Regions from separate parts of the Microbacterium sp. 16-032 genome, predicted to be linked through region 2. Evidence: predicted binding sites of a transcription regulator. Region 2 holds the regulator's gene; the other holds the start of a gene.
What was found. Region 2 encodes LexA, which represses DNA repair genes until DNA is damaged. Its sites were predicted from a motif close to TCGAACANNTGTTCGA; they were not measured.

Region 1: a site for LexA is predicted at 2,206-2,221, ahead of AB6V31_RS16290 (intein-containing Rv2578c family radical SAM protein). Genes of this name have one in related genera too.

What each region holds. Positions count from the first base shown of each region.
Region 1 covers NZ_JBFYGQ010000009.1:1,863-10,444, forward strand. Annotated here, with positions in the region: gene AB6V31_RS16290 (intein-containing Rv2578c family radical SAM protein) at 62-2,197, opposite strand; gene AB6V31_RS16295 (M15 family metallopeptidase) at 2,328-3,449, shown strand; gene AB6V31_RS16300 (LCP family protein) at 3,451-4,692, opposite strand; gene AB6V31_RS16305 (S8 family serine peptidase) at 4,899-8,471, shown strand; gene AB6V31_RS16310 (pirin family protein) at 8,529-8,582, opposite strand, start outside.
Region 2 covers NZ_JBFYGQ010000002.1:218,338-226,919, reverse strand. Annotated here, with positions in the region: gene hflX (GTPase HflX) at 1-672, shown strand, start outside; gene AB6V31_RS04735 (prolyl oligopeptidase family serine peptidase) at 732-2,630, opposite strand; gene lexA (transcriptional repressor LexA) at 2,753-3,442, opposite strand; gene AB6V31_RS04725 (LysM peptidoglycan-binding domain-containing protein) at 3,701-4,051, shown strand; gene AB6V31_RS04720 (histidinol-phosphate transaminase) at 4,098-5,192, shown strand; gene hisB (imidazoleglycerol-phosphate dehydratase HisB) at 5,189-5,803, shown strand; gene hisH (imidazole glycerol phosphate synthase subunit HisH) at 5,800-6,450, shown strand; gene priA (bifunctional 1-(5-phosphoribosyl)-5-((5-phosphoribosylamino)methylideneamino)imidazole-4-carboxamide isomerase/phosphoribosylanthranilate isomerase PriA) at 6,497-7,243, shown strand; gene AB6V31_RS04700 (SseB family protein) at 7,227-8,027, shown strand; gene AB6V31_RS04695 (DUF1844 domain-containing protein) at 8,553-8,582, opposite strand, start outside.

The DNA.
Region 1 (8,582 bases), on a different contig from region 2:
AGCCGAGCGGGCACGATGCTGAGCGGGCTGCTCCTGCGTGAGATGTCGGGGAGCGAGGCCCTCAGAAGAGCGTCGGCTCGCTCGCGGGCGCGACGCGCGGACGAGTGGATGCCGAGACCCCGACCGTTCGCACGGGTCCGAGGCTGCTCGCCGGCGCGGTGCGTGCCGCGAGGCCGGGCTGGGGCCGGCCGCGCGGGTGGTCGTCCTCGTCCCACCCGTCCAGCCGGTGCATACGCAGGAGGGGGCGCATGCGTTTGCCGAGCCACGTGCGGTACGCCTTCGGTGCCGAGGTCGAGACACCCGGGTACAGCCCCCGGTACGACGAGACCAGGTGCGGATGCTCGCGCTCGAGCCACTCGAAGAACCACTGCTTCGCGCCGGGCCGCAGGTGGAGTGCGCCGTAGACGACGCGCGCCGCGCCGGCGGCTCGAATGCGGGCCAGGGCGTCGTCGAGCGCCGCGACCGAGTCGGTGAGGTGCGGCATGACGGGCATGAGGAACACCGTCACGCGGAAGCCCGCGGCGGTAGCCGCGCGCACGGTCTCGAGCCTCGCCTCGGCACTCGGGGTCCCGGGCTCGATCGAACGCTGGAGCGCGTCGTCGAAGACCGCGATCGACATGGCCAACGACACCGTGACCTGTTGTGCGGCCTCGGTCAGCAGCGGGAGGTCGCGCCGCAGCAACGTCCCTTTGGTGAGGATCGAGAACGGTGTGCCGTTGTCGGTGAGAGCCCCGACGATGTCGGGCATGAGGCGGTACCGCCCCTCGGCGCGTTGGTAGGGGTCGGTGTTCGTCCCGAGCATCACGGGTTCGCGCGCCCATGACCCCCGGCGCAGCTCGGTGCGCAGTACCTCGGCGACATTCACCTTCACCACGATCTGCGAGTCGAAGTCGGCCCCGTAATCCAGGTCGAGGTACTCGTGCGTTTTCCGAGCGAAGCAGTTGTGGCTGATGACCCCGTTCGCGATGAAGTCTTCGGTACCCGTCGTTATGTCGATCATGTCGATGTCGTAGCCGATGTCTTCGACTTTGACGACCCTCAGGTCCGAGCTGGTCTTCACCGCTGTCCCTGAGACGTCGACCTTGCGGGTGATGGACGGCCGGGCGATATCGAAGAAGCGCTGCCGCGAGGCTAGCCCCCCGCGAAGACGGATGTAGGACACGCCGTTCGGGCGGGCGGGTTCGCGAACAGCATCGAAGTGGAACGCGGCGAGAGCCTCTTCCGTCAGCGCGAGGAGCTCCTCATTCGCATTGCTGATTCGCACGATCCCGCGCGAACTCGAGCCCTCCGCGTCGAAGATGCCCCCGAGGAAGCCCGCCATCCAATCCCGACTTCGTGTGCTCGGTATCGCGGTGTAGTCCTCGATGCGCGCAACATCCCGCATCTTGGCCGTGTGCAGAGCCGTCATGGGTCGGCGATGCGCGGGCACGGGGAAGGGCCGGACCATCGTGACGATGCCGATCTGCTCGAGAAGCTCCTTCGAGAGGTCGAGCGCTTCGCGATCGGCGAGGGCGAGTCGGAACCGGTGAATCGCGCGGACTCGGTTTCCGTCGTCGTAGGTCTTGTGAAGGATCATCGCGTCACCGCGCACCATGCCCGTCAGATACCCCTGGCGCCAGTCGGGACCCATCGCCTGTGCGTAGGGGCGGGCGCCCGTTCCGAAACCTTGCAGACGGTTCGACACCGTGAGGCGAGGGCGCTGTTCGCCCGCGAGGGGCGAGTCGGTGACATGCTTCCACCCGCGTTCCGTCAGGAACCGGTGGTCTGCGCTGCCCTCGATCTCGGTTCCATCAGCGAGGGTGACGCGATGGAGGCGTTTGCGAGTGGTCCATTTCGCGCGAACGGTTGTTCGGACATAGTGGCGATATCGCGCTCCCTGCTCGGTGCCGATGATCTCGTCTCCGACGCGGATCTCCGACAGCGGGACCTGGCGGCCGTCCGCTTTCAGGATGAGGGTGTCCGGGGAGAGGCAGTACGAGCACGCATGGCTGCACCCCCGGTAGGGATTCACCGTCCAGTCGAACGGCATGGCCGAGACGCCGGGCACGCGGTTCAACGCGCTCTTGCACAGCACCTCGTGGAATGTCATTCCGGCGAATTCCGGCGTGGTCACCGACCGCACGAGGCCGTCCATGCGCTCCATGCCCGGGAGTGCCGCGGTGTCCTCCACCCCCAGCTGCTGTCCCTGCCATCTCATGCGAACAGTCGAACACATGTTCGACGAATCGGCAACACGGCACCCGAGTCGTTCGCGGAGAGGGTCGAGCACCCGCGACCTCGCCTCCACCCGGGTCGACCGTTCAGGATGCACCCGCGAGAATGGAAGCGTGACCAGCCACGACCCCGAGACTTCGCCCCGCCGCGCCGCGCGCGCGGAGGCCGAGCGACTCGCGACCGCGGCCCTCACCCTTCCCGTCGTTCCCGGTGGCGACGACTCCGCCGCAGCGCCTCCGACCCGTCGGGCTCTGCGGCGAGACGACGACGCCCCCGAGGCGGGGGAGTCCGAGCCCCGCGGCATCCGTCGACTCGCCCCCGTCCTCCTGCGCCGCCGCCTGGCGGTGGTCGCCGCGGCCGCCGTCGTGGTCGCCGGTTGCGTGGTGGCGATCGGGGCCGCCGCCTCGGGAGGCGGGCCCGACGGGTCCACCGACGCCGTCGCGCAGATCGCCGGCCCCCCGGTGGTCGCGGACGACGGAATCCCCGTGCCGCAGCTCGCGGCCGTCGCCGCCACGGCGACCCCGTGCGACGACCCCGCCTTCACCTCCGCGCTGGCCGCGGGAGACGACGCCGCAGTCATCGACGCGGCGGGGGGCGGGCAGGCGTTCCGCGCAGCGGTGGCATCCGGGATCGCCCCCTGCGTCTCGCTCTCCGACCCGAACCGCGAGTGGCTCGTGGTCAACAAGCAGCGTCCGTACGACCCGGTCGACTACCAGCCCGGCGACCTGGTCATGCCCGCAGACGTCCGCGCCCTCGAGGATTCCGCTCTGCGCGCCCCCGCCGCGCGCGCGCTCACCTCGCTCGTGAAGGCCGCATCCGCCGCCGGCGTCGGTGAGATCGGCTACCTCAGCGCCTACCGCTCGTACACGACGCAGAAGTCGACCTACGCCGGGCGCGTGGCGGTCGGGGGCGTCGCCGAGGCCGATCGCGAGAGCGCGCGGCCCGGCTTCAGCGAGCACCAGTCGGGGATGGCCGTCGACATCGTCCCCTGCAACGGTTCGTGCAAGACGCTCGACGACGTGGCGGCGTCTCCGCAGGGCGCGTGGGTGCGCGATCACGCATGGGAGTTCGGCTTCATCACGCGGTACGCCGAAGGGCGCGAGAGCGTCAGCGGGTACGAGCCCGAAGCGTGGCACCTGCGCTACATCGGTCCCGAGCTCGCCCGGGCCTACCACGAGGGCGGTTTCACGACCCTCGAGGAGTTCTTCGGGCTGCCTGCGGCGCCGACCTACTGACTCAGTTCACGACGCCGCCGCTGCAGGTCTGCTGCGCGGCGCTCGATCCGGTGATGGCGGGCGGGAGGGCGACTGCTCCCGTGTTCGGATCGACCTCGCCGGGCTCCGGCGCGGGGCCCTCCGTCGGCGCCGGCTGTTCTCCGGGGGCCGGCTCGGCGATCACCGTGCCGTCGTTGACCGCCACTCCTCCGGTCACCTCGATCGACCGGTTCTCGCGCAATGCATCCCAGAGCACCTCGGCCGCGGCGTAGTCGGGCGCCACGCGGTTGGCATCCGAGCGGGCCTCGACGGTCGGGTACTGCACGAAGACGATGTCTTCGAAGGGCACGTCCTTCACCGCGGAGGCGACCTGGACGAGGGTCAGGGGGTTCGTGAGGCTCTGCGTCGGCGTGACGTTCCGAAGGCCGGTCGAGGCCAAGCGCAGCACCGTCGAGGGGTTCGACAGCACCTCTTCGCTGACGAGCTTGCGCGCGAGGCGGGACATGTACTGCTGCTGGTTGCTCACGCGGGCCAGGTCGCTGCCGCCCACTCCGTATCGGGTGCGCAGGAACTGCAGCGCCTCGAGGCCCTGGATGGTCCGCGGTCCCGCTTGCCAGTCGATGCCCGTGTTCGCATCGCGCATGTCGCTCGCGAGGCAGATCTCGACGCCGCCGATCGCGTTGGTGATCTCGATGACGCCGCCGAAGGTGACCATCGCGCCGAATTGGATCTGCTGGCCGCTCATATCGGCGATGGCGGTGATCACGCACGAGAGTCCGCCGTACGTGTAGAGCTCGTTGATCTGCAGGGTGCCGCCGCCGAAGCGGCCCCCGTCGGCGGTGTCGCACGCGGGGGCGTCGAAGATGAGGTCGCGCGGGAACGAGACGACCGTGACCTTCCGGGGTTCCTCCGAGATGTGCACGAGGATGTTCACGTCGTTCAGGCGTCCGCCCGCGTCCGCACCCTCGCAGCGGTCACCCAGGAGGGCGATGAGCTCTTCTTCGCACTCGTCGATGCCGACGAGCATCATGTTCACGCCGCCCGAGAGCGCCCCGAGGTCGGGCGGGACGGCCGGCTGATTCTCGACGACCACGGCTTCTTCGACGAAGTCGGCGGTGAGGTCGTACGCCGTGTACGACACGACTCCGATCACCGCGACGGTGCCGACCACCGCGGCGACGGCGAGGAGCTTCGCGAGCTGGCCGAACGGGTTCGGCGAAGGCAAGCGGGCGTGCTGCGCGACGGTGCGACGGCGCCGGGGCATGGCTCCTCCTCGGGTTTCGTCGAGTCTAGGGGGACCGGATGCCGGGACCCCGGCGCGACGACAGGGGGGGCGAGGCGAGGGTCGCCGTTTTCGGACCCCGTCCAAACTGAACGTTGGTGATGAAACCTCTCTGAGTTATGTTTGTGCAACGCGCGCCACCGATGTCGCGCAGATCGCTCAATTCATCCCCCCGTTTGGAGCGCACGATGGGTCGAACCCTGCGTTCGGTCGCGGCCATTTCCCTGGCCGGACTGTTCACCGTTGCCGGAGCCACAGCCGTTCAGGCTGCCGACGTGGGCGAGGAGGTGACGCCTCCCACACCCATCGAATCCGCGACGGGCCGGTACATCGTGGTCCTCGACGAGGCCCCCGTCGCCACGTACGAGGGCGGCGAGCCGGGCCTCGACGCCACGAAGTCCGACGAGGCGCGGCTCGATGCCGACTCCCCGCAGGCGCGGAAGTACTCCGCCTTCCTCGAGGAGCGTCAGCAGAACGTCGCCGACGAGGCGGGCGTCCGCCCCGATGCCACCTACACGATCGCCGTCAACGGCTTCAGCGCGAGCATGGACCCGAACCAGGCCGCCAAGCTCGCCGCGACCAAGGGCGTGCAGAAGGTCGTCCCCGACGAGATCCGCCACCCGGTCGCCGTCCCCTCGACCGAGTTCCTCGGCCTCGAGGGCGACAACGGTGTCTGGCAGAAGATCGGCGGCATCGGTTCGGCCGGCGAGGGCGTCGTCGTCGGTGTCGTCGACACCGGCATCGCGCCCGAGAACCCCGCCTTCGCGGGCGAGCCGCTGGGCACCACCGCCGGTTCAGAGCCGTACCTCGACGGCAACGACGTCGTCTTCCGCAAGGGCGACGGCACCGACTTCCGCTCCCCGCGCGTGGCCGAGGGCAACGGGTGGTCGCTCTCGGACTACTCGACCAAGCTCGTCGGCGCCCGGTACTTCGACCAGGGTGCCGCCGCCACGGGCTTCACCTTCGAGGCGGACTACCGCTCGCCCCGCGACGGCGACGCGCACGGCTCCCACACCGCCAGCACCGCGGCGGGCAACAACCAAGTCGACGCGAGCGTCGAGGGCATCGACTTCGGTGCGATCTCGGGTGTCGCCCCGGCGGCCAAGGTCGCCGCGTACAAGGCGTGCTGGGCGGGTCCCGACCCGCTCGTCACCACCGACGACGTCTGCGCTCTGAGCGACCTGCTCGGCGCGATCAACGCCGCGGTGTCCGACGGCGTCGACGTCATCAACTACTCGATCGGCGGAGGCGCGGCCACCACCACGCTCTCCCTCGAGGACCAGGCCTTCTTCAACGCCGCCGCGGCCGGCGTCTTCGTCTCGGTCTCGGCCGGCAACTCCGGACCCGGCGCTTCGACCGCCGACCACGCCTCGCCCTGGTACACCACCGTCGCGGCATCCACGATCCCGACCTACGAGGGAACCGTGAAGCTGCCCGACGGGTTCCAGGCCGCGGGAGCATCGGTGTCGGTGCGCGAAGGTCAGGATGTGACGGCACCCGTCGTCTACGCCGGCGACATCGCGGCATCCGGAGCCGATCCCGCGAACGCGGCGCTGTGCCTGATCGGATCGCTCGATCCCGCGAAGGCTGCCGGAAAGATCGTCGTGTGCGATCGCGGTCAGAACGCGCGCATCGAGAAGTCGCAGGCGGTGAAGGATGCCGGTGGCGTGGGCATGATCCTCGTCAACGTCACGCCGGCCTCGGTCGACAACGACTTCCACTCGGTGCCCACCGTGCACATCGACGCGCGCTACCGCGACGCTCTGCTCGCCTACGTGCGCGGGACGGCGGACGCCACCGCGACCCTCGTCGGCGAGAACGTCACGGGCGAGACGACACCGACGCCCCAGGTCGCGGGCTTCTCGAGCCGCGGACCGATGCTCGCCGACGGCAGCGACATCCTGAAGCCCGACGTGTCGGCTCCGGGTGTCGCGATCCTCGCGGCGGCGGCCAACGCGCCCGGCGCCACCCCGACGTTCGAGTTCCTCTCGGGCACGTCGATGTCGTCGCCGCACGTGGCGGGCCTCGGGGCCCTCTACCTGGGCGAGCGCCCGCTGGCGGCTCCGGCCGAGGTGAAGTCCGCGATGATGACCACCGCGTACGACACCGTCGACGTCGAGGGCGCTCCGGCTCAGGACCCGTTCGCGCAGGGCGCGGGCCACGTCGATCCGACGAAGTACTTCGATCCGGGTCTGCTGTACCTGAACGGTCCGGCGGACTGGGCGGCGTTCCTCCAGGGCAAGGGCCTCGAGGACTTCGGCGTCGCCCCGATCGACGGCAGCGACCTGAACCTCGCGTCGATCTCGATCGGCTCGCTCGCGAAGCCGCAGACCATCACGCGCACGGTCACCTCGACGAGGGCCGGGACCTTCTCGGCATCCATCGACGTCCCCGGAGTGGATGCCACGGTCGAGCCGGCCACGCTCGAGTTCGCCGCGGCGGGCGAGCAGAAGACGTTCACCGTGACCTTCTCGCGGACGGACGCGGATGCGGAGCAGTGGACGAGCGGGTTCCTCACCTGGACCGGCGACGGTACGCAGGTGCGCTCGCCGATCGCGATCCGCCCGGCCACCGCCGAGGCTCCGGCCGAGGTCTCGGGCACCGGCCTGTCGGGATCCACGGCGGTCGAGATCCTTCCGGGCGTGGGCGGCGAGCTGCCGCTGAGCGTGTCGGGTCTCGTGGCCCAGACGCTGCTGGCCGATCCGGACAACCCGGTCGCCGGTCACAGCGGTAACCAGGACTCGGGCGACGCCGACGGATACGTGCGGTGGACCGTCCAGGTGCCCGAGGGTACGACCCTCTCGCGCTTCGACCTGGACTCGTCGGACGACACCGGCAGCGACCTCGACCTGTTCGTGTCGCGCGTGGTGAGCCCCGACGACCTGCGGTACTACGAGCGGTTCACCTCCGCGACGGCCTCGGCCGACGAGCGGGTGACACTGACGAACCCCACCGCCGGCACGTACCTGATCGAGGCGAACCTCTACTCCTCGACCGGACCGTTCACGTGGGACATGACCTACGCGAACGTCACCCCCCGCGGCGAGGGACAGCTGACGGCAACGCCGAACCCGATCCCCGTGCAGCAGGGCGCCGCCGTCTCGTACGACCTGTCGTGGCAGGGGCTCGCGCCTCAGACGCGCTACCTCGGTGTCGTGCGGTACGGCGACTCGGACGTGCAGACGGTGCTGACCGTCGACTCGGGCGAGGCTGCTCCGGCCGTGGTCGAGGCTCCGACGGTGTCGGGCACGGCCAAGCTCGGTCGCACCCTGACCGCGACTCCCGGCACGTGGAACCCGGCCGATGTGACCACCGCGTACCAGTGGCTGCGGGACGGAGAGCCCGTGAACGGCGCCACCTCGGCGACGTATCGCGTGCAGCGCGCCGACCTGGGCCGGGTGCTCAGCGTGCGCGTGACGGCGACGGCACCCGCCAACGGTCTGACGGGCACCGCCGACAGCGCCGGCGTGCCGGTCGTCGTGGGCTCGTTCACGACGGTGAGCGTCGACCCGTGGGTCGGTCGCACCGGTGACGCGTACACGCTCACCGTCAAGGTGCGGCCGCTGAGCGGACCCGCGCCCCAGGGCGACGTGACCGTCACGGTGGCGGGCAAGGAGTACGTCGCCACCCTGCAGGACGGGAGGGCCACCATCACCCTCGACCCGCAGACGCGCGGCGTGAAGCTGGTCAAGGCCGTCTACGGCGGCAGCGCGACGGTGGAGGCCTCGCGCGCCAGCAGCGCGTTCATCGTGTTGCGTTAGTCGTCGTCGGACCATCGCGGCGCTCGGGCTTCGGCCCGGGCGCCGCGAGTCGTCTTGTCAGCCCCGCCGCTTCCGCGGCGTGAGCCGCACCGCCGGGAGGGGAGGGGCGGG
Region 2 (8,582 bases):
CGTCACACGATCCCGTCGGTGGCCATCGCCGGGTACACGAACGCCGGCAAGTCGAGCCTGTTGAACCGCCTCACCAGCGCCGGGGTGCTCGTCGAGAACGCGCTCTTCGCGACCCTGGATGCCACGGTCCGCCGCTCCGAGACCAGTGACGGCCGCGTCTACACGCTGACCGACACCGTCGGCTTCGTTCGGAACCTTCCGCACCAGCTGGTCGAGGCGTTCCGGTCGACGCTCGAGGAGGTCGGCGACGCCGACGTCATCCTGCACGTCGTCGACGCCTCGCACCCCGATCCGGCCGCGCAGCTCATGACGGTGCGCGACGTGATGGGCGACGTCGATGCGAACTTCGGTCAGGAGATCGTCGTCTTCAACAAGGCCGACCTCGTCGGCGAAGATGACCGCCTCGTCCTGCGGGGTCTCGCCCCCAACGCGAAGTTCGTGTCGTCCCGTACGGGCGAGGGCATCGACGAGCTGCGTGCAGCGATCGAGGACGCACTGCCCCTGCCGGCCGTCGAGGTGCAGGCCGTCGTCCCGTACGACCGCGGCGACCTCGTGTCGGCCGTGCACGAGAGCGGGCTCATCGTCGCGCAGGAGCACCGCGAGAGCGGGACGTTCCTGCACGCGCACGTGGGCGCTCGTCTCGCGGCCGAGCTCGCACCGTTCGGAGCCTGAAACCCTCGTGAGGGCCCCGTCGACCTGCCGGTCGGTGGGGCCCTCACGAGGTTCGGCGGTCAGCCCTTCTCGCCCTCGAGCGCGAGCGGAGGGATGCCGGGGGTGTCGAATCCGAAGACCGCGCCGAGGAAGCCGAGTTCGCGTTGGAGGGAGTCGATCACCGTCTCGGACCGTCGAAACCCGTGGCCCTCGCCCTCGTAGAGCACGTAGGCGTGGGGCACGCCGTGCGCGGCCAGGGCGTCGCGGATGGCCTCAGCCTGCGACGGCGGGACCACGCGGTCCTCGGAGCCCTGGAGGATGAGCAGGGGCACGCGGAAGAGATCGGGGCGGCCCAGGGGCGAGCGCTCGATGTAGACCGGCTCGGCCTCAGGGAGTGGTCCGATGAGTCCGTCGAGGTAGCGGGCCTCGAAGTCATGGGTGTCCTCGGCGAGGGCGCGGGCGTCTCCGACGCCGTAGCGCGAGATGCCCGCCGAGAACACGTCGGTACGCGTCACCGCGGCCAGGACGGTCCAGCCGCCCGCCGAGCCCCCCGCGATGGCGAGGCGCTCGGGATCGGCCAGGCCCGCCTCCGCCAGGGCGGATGCCGCGGCCGCGACGTCGTCGACGTCGACGACACCCCACTGCCCCTTCAGTCGATCGCGGTAGGCGCGGCCGTATCCCGTGGACCCGCCGTAGTTGACGTCGAGCACGCCGATGCCTCGACTGGTGAAGAAGGCGGTCTTCGCGGAGGGGGCGGGACCCACGTGCGAGGTCGGTCCGCCGTGCACGAGGACCACGTAGGGCGGGCGCTCGCCCGCGACCGGGGTGACGTCGGGGTTGGTGGGGGCGTACGCGAAGGCGTGCACCGGCCCGTGCGGGCCGTCGGTGGACAGGGCGCGGGCTGCCGGCATCCATTCGTCTCCCCACGAGCCGGCGCCGCCCGTGACGAGCTCGACCGCGCCGGATTCGAGGTCGACGAGCCACAGGCCCGCGCGTCCGCCCGCATCGGACCCCGAGACGAGGGCGCGTGTGCCGCGGACGTCGTCGATCGCGGCTCCCGCGACGACGGGGACGTCGACCGGGCGCACGCCGCTCGGGGCGATCTCGACGACCTCGTCGGAGCCGTTCGTGCGGACCGCGATGACGCGACCGTCGGCGGCGGCCCCGAACCACCGCGTGCCGAGGACCCAGAGACCTCCGCCGGTGTCGGCGTCGGCGGGGGCGAGGGGTTGGGCGTCTCCATCGAGAGGCCGGTGGAAGAGGTTCCAGCGACCGTCGGGGTCGTCGGCGTAGAGCAGCTCGTCGTCGGCGATCCAGACGGGTTGCAGGGGCGCACGGCGCTCGCCGCCAGCGATGTCGCGAACGGAGCCCGTCTCGAGGTCGGCCACGCGGAGGCTCGTGGCGTCCCAGGGCATGTCGGGGTGGTTCCACGCGACCCACGCCAGGCGGCGGCCGTCGGAGGAGAGGGCGGGCTGCGCCAGGAAGTCGCTTCCCTCGGCGAGCACCTCGACCGGCCCCTCGAGGGGGATGCGCACGATCGCGCGGTCGGGGACGCGGGAGGAGCCGTGGGTCTCGCGGATGGCGAGGAGGACGCCGTGCTCCCACCTCAGGCCGCCGTGACGGACGGCGTCGTCGGCGGGAGTGAGGGGGCGCGCGGTCTCGCCCGGGCGGAGCGCGTACACGCGCTGGTCGCTCTTCTCGACGTAGTACAGCTCGCCGTCGTCGGACGCCGTCCAGGCGTCTCCGCCGTACTCGTGCACGGCGGATCGGGCGTTGGCGGGGGCCGGGAGCACCGTCTCGACCGAGCCGTCCGTGCGGCGACGCTTCACCGCGACGCGACCCGCCTCGTGCGGGACGGATTCGCCCCACCAGATCTCGTCGCCCACGAGTCGGGCCCCGTCGACGCGCGGCGATGACTGCGCGACGGACTCGGGCGTGATCGGGGAGGGCCAGGAACCGTAAGGGAGGGTGTCAGCCATGACTCCACCCTAGGCAGGGCCTCCGACATCCGCCCGGGTGCGCGGTCGTCGCGGCTTTCGCGACGGAACGGAAGAAGCCGGATGCCACCCCTCGGTGGACATCCGGCCTCGAGCCGTGCGCGTCAGACGGTACGCAGCACCGCGACGACGCGACCGAGGACGACGGCCTCGTCGCCGAGAATCGGCTCGAACGCGCTGTTGCGGGGGAGCAGCCAGGTGTGACCGTCACGGCGTCGGAACGTCTTCACCGTCGCCTCGCCGTCGAGCATCGCGGCGACGATCTCGCCGTTCTCAGCGGTCGCCTGAGAACGGATGACGACCCAGTCACCGTCGCAGATCGCCGCGTCGATCATCGACTCGCCCGACACTTTGAGCATGAACAGGTCGCCCTTGCCCACGAGCTGACGGGGGAGGGGGAAGATCTCCTCCACCTGCTGATCGGCGGTGATCGGCACTCCGGCGGCGATGCGACCCACCAGTGGCACCAGGGCGGCGTCGCCCAGGGCGGGGGCGGCGTCGGCGGGATTCTCGGCGGCGGCGCCGGGCAGGTCGATGAGGACCTCCATCGCACGCGTCTTACCCGGGTCGCGACGCAGGTAGCCGCTGAGCTCCAGCTGGTTCAGCTGATGCGTGACGCTCGAGAGCGACTTGAGCCCGACCGCGTCGCCGATCTCGCGCATGCTCGGCGGGTAGCCGTGCCGCGCGATCGAACGCTGGATCACTTCGAGGATCGCCAGCTGCTTGTCGCTGAGGTTCTTCCGCCGCCGGGTCTGCGGCCGCTCGCGCCCGGCGGCGGTCGTCGCGTCGGTCATCTGTGCTCCCCTCGCGCCGCGGAAATCACGGCGGAAATTCGAATGTCGGAGGTTGGTGATGAGGTCTCCGTGTCGAAACCGTATCCGGTCGACGACCCGAATGACACGGAGCCTCGCGCGTGTCGCGTTCGATTCGTCTCCGATACACGAGGTGTTGACACTCGAACAGGTTCGAAGATAGATTCGGAATACAGATTCGCACCGCCGTCCTCCCGGCCGAGGGCGGGGTGCGAATCTCTCCCCACCAAGGAGCACATTATGAGCAGCATCGCCCTCACCGCCCCGTCCACCCGCCTGCGCATCACCGCGCGCGGTCGTCGCGTCGTGGCGTTCCTCGTCTCCCTCCCCATCGTCGCCGTGCTCGCCGTGGCGATCGTCGGCGGCGGATCCGCACTCGCCTCCGGCGACGCGGGCGCTCCCGCCGGCTCGTTCACCGAGATCACCGTCATGAGCGGCGAAACCCTCTGGTCCATCGCCGAAGACGTCGCGCCGTCCGCCGACCCGCGTGATGTCGTCGCCGAGATCGCGCGTCTCAACGCCCTGCCCGGCGGCTCCGTCTCGGCGGGACAGCGCATCGCGATCCCCGCCGAGTACGCTCCCGCGGCCTGAGCGCAGACCCCCCGCTCGCGCGCCTCGACCGTTCTCGACGCCTACGATGGGTGAGGTGACCGTACGCCTCGACGACCTTCCTCTTCGCGACGATCTGCGGGGCATGACCCCGTACGGAGCTCCCCAGGCAGCACTGCCCGTGGCGCTCAACGTGAACGAGAACACGCATCCCGTTCCGCCCGAGGTTGCAGACGACATTCTGGATGCCGTCGCCCGGGCGCTCCGCGACGTCAACCGCTACCCGGACCGGGAGTTCACCGGTCTGCGCGAGGCCTTCGCCGGCTACCTCGGCCACGGCCTCAACCCCGACCAGATCTGGGCGGCGAACGGCTCGAACGAGGTCCTTCAGCACATCCTGCAGGCGTTCGGCGGTCCCGGCCGGACGGCGATGGGCTTCGCGCCCACGTATTCGATGTACCCGATCCTCACGCGGGCCACGGGGGCCCGCTGGATCGCGGGTGAGAGAGAGCACGACTTCTCGCTGTCTCCCGAGTCGGCGGCCGCGCAGGTGCGCGAACAGCGACCCGACATCGTGTTCCTCTGCGCCCCGAACAACCCCACCGGCACTCCGCTGCGCCTCGATGTCGTCGAAGCGGTCTACGACGCCACGGACGGGATCGTGATCGTCGACGAGGCTTACGAGGAGTTCGCTCCGCGCGACGAGCCCTCGGCCGTCTCGCTGCTGCCCGACCGCCCTCGTCTGGTCGTCTCGCGCACGATGAGCAAGGCCTTCGCCTTCGCCGGTGCCCGCGTCGGCTATCTCGCGGCCGATCCCGCGCTGGTCGACGCCCTGCGTCTGGTGCGCCTGCCCTACCACCTGAGCGCTCTCACCCAGGCGGCCGCCACCGCCGCGCTGAGCCACGCCGAGACGATGCTGTCGATGGTCGACGAGATCGTCGCTCAGCGCGACCGGATCTCGGCGACGGTGTCGGCGCTGGGGTACACGGCGCACGAGTCGTGGACCAACTTCGTGCTGTTCGGGGGCGTCGAAGACCCGGCGGCGACATGGAAGGCGCTCTACGACCGCGGCGTCCTTATCCGCGACGTTGGCATCGCCCACCACCTGCGGGTGACCGCGGGCACGGCCGACGAGACCACCGCGTTCCTCGACGCGCTGGCCTCGGTAGGATCGCGATCATGACCGGCCCCGCCTCGCCCCGCACCGCATCGATCACGCGAGAGACGAGCGAGTCCCGCGTCGAGCTCGAGCTCGACCTCGACGGCCGCGGCGTCAGCGACATCTCGACGAGCGTGCCGTTCTTCGACCACATGCTTACCGCGTTCGCGAAGCACTCGCTGACCGACCTGCGGGTCCGCTCCACAGGCGACACGCACATCGACGCCCACCACACGGTCGAGGACACCTCGATCGTGCTCGGGCAGGCCATTCGTCAGGCGCTCGGCGACAAGTCCGGCATCGCCCGTTACGGAGACGCGCTCGTGCCGCTCGACGAGGCCCTCGCGCAGGCCGTGGTCGACATCAGCGGTCGTCCCTACCTCGTGCACACCGGCGAGCCCGCGGGCTTCGAGCACCACCTGATCGGCGGTCACTTCACCGGTTCGCTCGTGCGTCACTCGTTCGAGGCGATCTCAATCCACGCCGGCCTCACGGTTCACGTGCGCGTCCTGGGCGGACGCGACCCCCACCACATCGCAGAGGCCGAGTACAAGGCGCTCGCCCGCGCGTTCCGACAGGCGAAGGCCCTCGACCCGCTCGTCGACGGGATTCCGAGCACCAAGGGCGCGCTGTGACGAGTAAACCCGTCGTCGCGGTCTTCGACTACGGCTCGGGCAACGTCCACTCCGCCGTCAAGGCGCTCGTCGAAGCCGGCGCCGATGCGCGCCTCACCTCCGACCGCGGTCTGCTTCTCGACGCCGACGGGCTGTTGGTCCCCGGTGTCGGGGCGTTCGGCGCGGTCATGGGGGCCCTGAACGACAGCCGTGGCGGCGAGATCATCGACCGTCGTCTGGCGGGTGGCCGGCCGGTGCTCGGCATCTGCGTGGGCATGCAGGTCATGTTCGAGCGCGGCATCGAGCGCGGCACCGACACCACGGGTCTGGGGGAGTGGCCCGGAACCGTCGCCGAACTCGAGGCGCCGGTCCTGCCGCACATGGGCTGGAACACGGTGAGCGCGGGTGAGGGATCTCGCCTGTTCGACGGCATCGAGAACGAGCGCTTCTACTTCGTGCACTCCTACGCGGCGCAGGAGTGGTCGCTCGAGGTGACTCCGCCGTTCCCGCAGCCCTCGGTCACGTGGTGCACCTACGGCTCGCCGTTCATCGCCGCGGTCGAGAACGGTCCGCTGTCGGCCACCCAGTTCCACCCGGAGAAGTCGGGCGAAGCCGGCATCCGGCTCCTGTCCAATTGGATCGACGGCCTGCGCACGACTACTGTGTGACCTCGTGCCCCGGCTCGGCGAGATGCGCCGAAGGGTGCGAGGAGCCATGAACGATTTCGCGTCCACGCCCGAACTTGTGCTGCTTCCCGCGGTCGACGTCGCCGACGGCAAGGCCGTCCGTCTGACCCAGGGTGAGGCCGGTACGGAGACCAGCTACGGCGACCCCGTCGACGCCGCCGCCGACTTCGCCCGCCAGGGCGCTCAGTGGATCCACCTCGTGGACCTCGACGCGGCCTTCGGGCGCGGCAGCAACGCGAGCGTCATGCGCAAGGTCATCAAGCAGGTCAAGGGCGTGCAGGTCGAGCTCTCGGGCGGCATCCGCGACGATCGTTCGCTCGAGGCCGCCCTCGAGAGTGGCGCGAGCCGCATCAACCTCGGCACCGCGGCCCTCGAGAACCCGGAGTGGGCCGCCGACGTCATCAACCGCTACGGCGAGGCGATCGCCGTGGGCCTCGACGTGCGCGGAACGACCCTCGCGGCCCGCGGGTGGACCCGCGAGGGCGGCGACCTGTGGACCGTGCTCGATCGACTCGAGGACGCCGGCTGCAGCCGCTACGTCGTCACCGACGTCACCAAGGACGGCACGCTGCGCGGCCCCAACATCGAGCTGCTGCGTGAGATGACACAGCGCACCCCCAAGCCGATCGTCGCTTCCGGCGGCGTCTCGAGCCTCGACGACATCGCGGCTCTGCGAGACCTCGTTCCGCTGGGTGTCGAGGGCGCGATCGTCGGCAAGGCGCTCTACGCGGGCCAGTTCACCCTGGCCGAGGCGCTGGATGTCGCCGGACACTGACGGTCCGCACGACCACGCCCACGGAGCCCACGCGGATTCGGCGGGGGTTCCGTGGGAGGGCCGCAGCTTCCAGGCGAACCCGCATTCGGGTGACGACGGTTCGGCCGACCCCGCGCTGCTGGCCGCGCTCCTGGCGTTCCGCGCGGGCGAGGGGGACGCCCGCGCCATCGTCGACGCCTATCGCGATGCGCGTCTGCTGATCCCGCTCGTCGCCGAGAAGGGCGACCACGGCGTCGGAGCGCACGGCCTCGAGGTCGACAAGACCCAGGAGTTGTCGATCGTGACGGTCGCCGCTCCCGACGGTCGCAAAGTGCTCCCGGTCTTCACGTCGGTGACGGCGCTGCAGACGTGGGATGCCGCCGCACGACCGGTGCCGGCCGACGGGCGCCGCACGGCACTGGCGGCGGCCTCGGAGGACACCGAGCTCATCGTCATCGATCCCGCGTCCGAGACGGAGTTCGTGATCCGCCGCCCCGCCGTGTGGGCGATCGCGCAGGGCGAGACCTGGGAGCCCGCCCACACGTCGCCGTCGATCTTCACCGGCCTGCAGGAGAGCATCGCCGGAGAGCTGGCGGTCCTCGATCTCGCCGTCGAGTCGGGCGACCCCACCGGTCGTCTGCGCGGACCCGAGCTCGTCGTGCACCTTCAGCTCATGTCGGGCCTCGAGCAGGAGGAATTGGATGCCACGCTGGCGCGCCTCGCCCGGCGCTGGTCGGCGGACGATCGCATCGCCGTCCTCGTCGACTCCCTGACGGTCAAGCTCCACCGCAGCACGGAGGCCTGATCGCGGCGCCGTCACCAGAACAGGACGGCGCGTCGAGAACAGGCCGATCCGCCCGCCAAGCGCCTGTTCGCATGGCGTCCCCTGTCCTCATGCCGCACGGGCCCCGCTCATACCCGCACGGGTGTCACGGAGGATGTGGCCTGCGGCACAGGGCGCAGTGATGCCCCCTTCCCAAGACAATCGGGGAAGGGGCCCCGCTCATACCCCTACGGGTGTCGCGGAGGATGTGGCCTGCGGCACAGGACGAAGGGGGTGCCCCTTCCCGAGTCGGTAGGGGAAGGTGCACCGCTCATACCCCTGCGGGTGTCACGGAGGATGTGAGCTGCGGCGGGAGAGGGCGGAGGAATGCCCCCTCCTCAGGGCAACCTAGGAAGGGGCCCCCTCATACCCCCACGGGTGTCACGGTGGAGGTGGCCTGCGGCACAGGACGAAGGGGGTGCCCCTTCCCGAGTCGATCGGGGTAGTGGCCCCGCTCTCGACTTGGGAAGGGGCACCCCCGTAGTCCGGTACCCCAGAACGACAGAATTACGTGACGGGACCCGTCCACTTCTCGCC